One region of the Kitasatospora sp. NPDC023120 genome, then DNA from elsewhere that is predicted to be linked to it. Evidence: predicted binding sites of a transcription regulator. Region 1 holds the regulator's gene; the other holds the start of a gene.
What was found. The regulator HrcA, encoded in region 1, represses chaperone genes, less so after heat shock. The targets are predictions, from matches to a motif close to TTNGCACTCNGNNNNNCNGAGTGCNAA.

Region 1 (2,388 bases):
GGTAGCGGGAGAGCAGCCGGGTGAGCAGGAAGCTGATCGCGTAGACGACCATCGAGACCAGCGGGATGACCAGGGCCACGATGGCCGCGTTCTGGTCGTTGTTGTTGCGGCCGCCGAGGAAGCCGCCGTACATGGCGATCCGGGTCATCGCGCCGGCGAGCACACCGAGGAAGCCGGCGATGGTCATCACCGCGACGTCCCGGTGGGCGACGTGGGACAGCTCGTGCGCGAGGACGCCCTCCAGCTCCTCCGGCTCCAGCCGGCGCAGCAGGCCGGTGGTCACGCAGACCACCGTGTTCTGCGGGTTGCGGCCGGTGGCGAAGGCGTTGGGCATGTCGTTGTCGGCGACCGCCACGCGGGGTTTGGGCATGTCGGCCAGGGCGCAGAGCCGGTCGATCGTGCCGTGCAGCTGGGGGAACTCCTCCGGGGACACCCGGTGGGCGCCCATCGCCCGTTCGGTGATCTTGTCGCTGAACCAGAACTGGGCCACGAACAGCCCGCCGGAGATCAGGACGATCAGCGGCCAGGCGCCGCGCAGCAGCGCGATCAGCAGGCCGGTGAAACCGACGTACAGCAGCCCGATCACGAACATCGTCACGACCATGCGGCCGGTCAGGCCGCGGTCGGGCGCGAAACGGGTGTGCTGGCCCGAGCTCGACATCGCTTGCTCCTCCATTCGCCGTCGCTTTCGATGCTGCCACCCGGACGGCCCCGGGGCACCACCCCCGCGCCGGGAACCGCGGACGGTCCCGGTGCGGGGGCGGTGCGGCGGGTGGCACCAGGAACTGCGGGGAGGATCACCCCGGTCGGGCCGTTCCTGCCGTAGGACCCGGGCCGTACACTGGCAGGTACGGTTTTGGCACTCGGGTGTTCAGAGTGCCAAGGCCGGGGTCTCCCGGAGCGGCCCGCAGCAGCACACAGGGACATACAGGGACAACAGACGGACAACGTGCGAAGACGGAGGTGCGTGCCCCATGGCCGGTGAGGTCCGCCAGCTGGACGACCGCAAGCTCGCCGTGCTCCGCGCGATCGTGCAGGACTACGTGGGCACCGAGGAGCCGGTCGGCTCCAAGGCCCTGGTGGAGCGGCACAACCTCGGGGTCTCGCCGGCGACCGTCCGCAACGACATGGCGGCGCTGGAGGAGGAGGGCTACATCCACCAGCCGCACACCAGCGCCGGCCGCATCCCGACCGACAAGGGGTACCGCCTCTTCGTCGACAAGCTCGCCGAGATCAAGCCGATGAGCGCCCCCGAGCGCCGGGCCATCCGGCACTTCCTGGACGGCGCGGTCGACCTGGACGACGTGGTCGCGCGCACCGTGCGGCTGCTCGCCCAGCTGACCAGGCAGGTCGCGGTGGTCCAGTACCCGTCCCTGACGCGCTCCACGGTGCGGCACATCGAGCTGGTGGCGCTGGCCCCGGCGAAGGTGATGCTGGTGCTGATCACCAACACCGGCCGGGTCGAGCAGCGGATGGTCGACTGCCCGGGCCCGGTCGGCGAGACGGTCCTGGCGGACCTGCGGAGCGTGATCAACGGCAGGGCGGCCGGCCGGCGCCTCCCGGAGGTGCCGGGGCTGCTGGAGGAGCTCCCGGCGATGTTCGAGCAGGCCGACCGGCCGACCGTCAGCACGGTCCTGGCGACGCTGTTCGAGACGCTCGCCGAACAGAACGAGGAGCGGATCATGCTGGCCGGCACGGCCAACCTGACCCGCTTCGGGCACGACTTCCCCCTCACCATCCAGCCGGTGCTGGAGGCCCTGGAGGAGCAGGTCATCCTGCTCCGCCTCCTGGGTGAGACCAATGACGCCGCGATGACGGTCCGGATCGGGCGGGAGAACGCCTACGAAGGGCTGAATTCCACCTCGGTCGTGTCGGTCGGTTACGGTTCGGGCGACGAGAGCGTGGCCAAACTGGGTGTGATCGGTCCGACCCGGATGGACTACCCGGGCACAATGGGGGCGGTGCGGGCGGTGGCACGGTACGTGGGTCAGATCCTGGCCGAGTCGTAGCAATCAGCCGCTGTCAGATACCTGACGGCGTCCAGTCGCAGCACTACTACAGGCGGAACAAGCGGAGCATTTGGTGGCCACGGACTACTACGCGGTACTCGGCGTCCGACGGGATGCGGGGCAGGACGAGATCAAGAAGGCGTTCCGGCGCCTGGCACGCGAACTGCACCCGGACGTCAACCCGGACCCGAAGACGCAGGAGCGGTTCAAGGAGATCAACGCCGCCTACGAGGTGCTCTCCGACCCGCAGAAGCGCCAGGTCTACGACCTCGGCGGGGACCCGCTGTCCCCGGGCGGCGGCGGCGGTGCGGGCGGCTTCGGGGCCGGCGCGGCGGGCTTCGGCTTCTCCGACATCATGGACGCCTTCTTCGGCGCCGCG
Region 2 (2,388 bases), on a different contig from region 1:
CCCGCTTCACCGCGGACGGCCCGTCCGACGCCTCGGCGGCCCGGGTGAGCACCGCCTTCGCCTTCGAGTCCGTGACGGACGAGTTCACCTTCGTGATCGGCCCGATCCTGGCCTCCGGGATCGCCGCCCTGGCCAGCCCGGCGACCGCTCTGGTCGCCGAGGCCGCGCTGACCCTCGTCGGCGGTCTGGCCTTCGCCGCCCAGCGGCGCACCGCCCCCGCCCGGATCACGCCGGAGCCCGGCACCAAGCGCGCCTCGGCGCTCGCCTCCCCCGGCGTCCGGCTGCTGGTCGGCGCCTTCCTCGGGGTCGGCGCGGTGTTCGGCGGCATGCAGGTCTCGGTCAACGCCTTCGCCGACTCGGTCGGGCAGCACGACGCGGGCGGCACCGTGTACGGGATCTTCGCGGGCGGCTCGATGCTGGCCGGTGTGCTGTACGGCGTGATCGCCTGGCGGCGGCCCGTCCAGCAGCGGATGCTGATCGGCTACGCACTGCTGGTGCTGGGCTGCTCCACGCTGTGGGCGATGCCGAACCTCATCGCGCTCACCGTCGCCGGACTGGTCTGCGGTCTGGCCATCGCACCGACCCTGATCAGCGGCTACACCCTGGTCGAGACGCTGGTCGCGGACGGCGCCAAGACGGAGGCCTTCACCTGGCTGACCGGCGCCATCGGGCTGGGGCTCGCGGTCGGCTCGATGGCGGCCGGCAGGCTGATCGACGGGCACGGGCCGTCCACCGGGTTCCTGGTGCCGCTGATCGGCGCCGGGCTGGGGCTGGTCGCGCTGTTCTCGCTGCGGCACCTGCTGGTGGCTCCGCGGACGGGGCACGGCCGGATCGTCGCGGGCTCCGCGGCGGCCTCCGGGGAGCGCGCGGACGCTGCGCAGCTGGTGGGCGCGGCCAAGGGCTGAGCGACGGTGGTCCGGGGGCGGTGGTCCGGCGGCCCGGCCGGTCGCATGTCACACCGGAGTCGCTGGACTGATCCAGCGGAATGCCGCATCATTGACCATCGTTAGCACTCATCAGGCGAGAGTGCCAGGAGGAAGACAAGTGCCCACGTACCAGTACCAGTGCACCGAGTGCGGCAACGGCCTGGAGGCGGTGCAGAAGTTCACCGACGAAGCGCTGACCACGTGCCCCGACTGCCAGGGACGGCTCCGCAAGGTCTTCTCTGCCGTGGGCGTCGTGTTCAAGGGCTCCGGCTTCTACCGGACCGACAGCCGCTCCTCCTCCAGCAGCTCGGTCGGCTCCGGGTCGTCGTCGACTTCCTCGACGTCGTCCTCCTCGTCGTCCGCTTCCTCGTCGTCGTCGGCTTCGGGCACGGGATCCTCGGCCCCGTCCAGCCCGGCTCCGGCCGCGAGCTGAGGCGCCCCAGCAGCCCCAGTAGTCTTCGGAAAGGCCCGTCGGCCCCGCTTTCACGCGGGACGGCGGGCCTTTCCGCGTCTTGTCACACCACTTTCGTCACCCCGGACGGGCGGGATCCACCCGTGCGGGTGTACGAATTCGTCAACAGGGGCCGGTTATCCACAGGCTGGGGAAAGGGCTTTCCGGAATCGTCCGGAGGGCGCATCGTGAGGGTCGCCGGCCGGCCCATCGGGGGTCGGCCGCCCGACCCTTCGGAGGTGCGTCGATGACGACCGTGAGCTTCTCCGTACCGCTGCCCGCTCCCGCCGTACCACCCCGGCAGGAGGTGCCCGGCTTTCCGCCGATCCGGCGCGGGTGCGGCGGGTGGCACCGCTGGCGCAGCGCGGTGCGGCACCGGGCCGGGGTGCCCGTGCTGGTGCTGCTCGCGGTGGCCGCAGCGCTCGCGCTCGGGCCCGCGCGGGCCGGGCTGCCGCCGCCCGGCGGGGGCGCGCTGAGCCGGACAGGTTGTCAATCCGGGATTACGGAAGATCACCCGTGACCTGGTGACGACTTCGTCGTTCGAGGCGGCATGAAGGGCTTCAAGGAATTCCTGCTGCGCGGAAATGTCGTCGAACTCGCCGTCGCCGTGGTCATCGGCGCGGCTTTCACCAGCATCATCAACGCCTTCGTCAAGGGGGTGATCAATCCGATGGTCGGCGTATTCGGAACGAAGGACCTGGGTTCCTACAGTTCCTGTCTCAAGGGGCCCTGCGAGGTGGGCCCGACCGGTGAGGTCACGTCCGGAATCCTCATCCTGTGGGGATCGGTGCTCAGTGCCGTCCTGCAGTTCCTGATCACCGCGGCCGTCGTCTACTTCGTCCTGATCGTGCCCATGAACCGGCTGGCGGCCCGCCGCAAGAGCCCCGTCGAGGTGGCGGCGGAGGCAGAAGCCAAGGAGGTCCAACTGCTGACCGAGATCCGCGACGCACTGGTCACGCCGCTGCGCTGACGCGAAGGGAGCCCCCGCCCCTGTCCCTGCCCGTCCCCTGT

Region 2: ACZ3TI_RS33150 (FmdB family zinc ribbon protein) is a predicted target of HrcA. The motif match lies at 1,007-1,033, and genes of this name have one in related genera.

Annotation. Positions count from the first base shown of each region.
Region 1 covers NZ_JBVHHY010000016.1:90,323-92,710, reverse strand. The annotation lists gene htpX (zinc metalloprotease HtpX) at 1-661, opposite strand, end outside; gene hrcA (heat-inducible transcriptional repressor HrcA) at 975-2,009, shown strand; gene dnaJ (molecular chaperone DnaJ) at 2,083-2,388, shown strand, end outside.
Region 2 covers NZ_JBVHHY010000029.1:31,014-33,401, reverse strand. The annotation lists gene ACZ3TI_RS33155 (MFS transporter) at 1-905, shown strand, start outside; gene ACZ3TI_RS33150 (FmdB family zinc ribbon protein) at 1,045-1,359, shown strand; gene ACZ3TI_RS33145 (hypothetical protein) at 1,625-1,897, shown strand; gene mscL (large conductance mechanosensitive channel protein MscL) at 1,928-2,347, shown strand.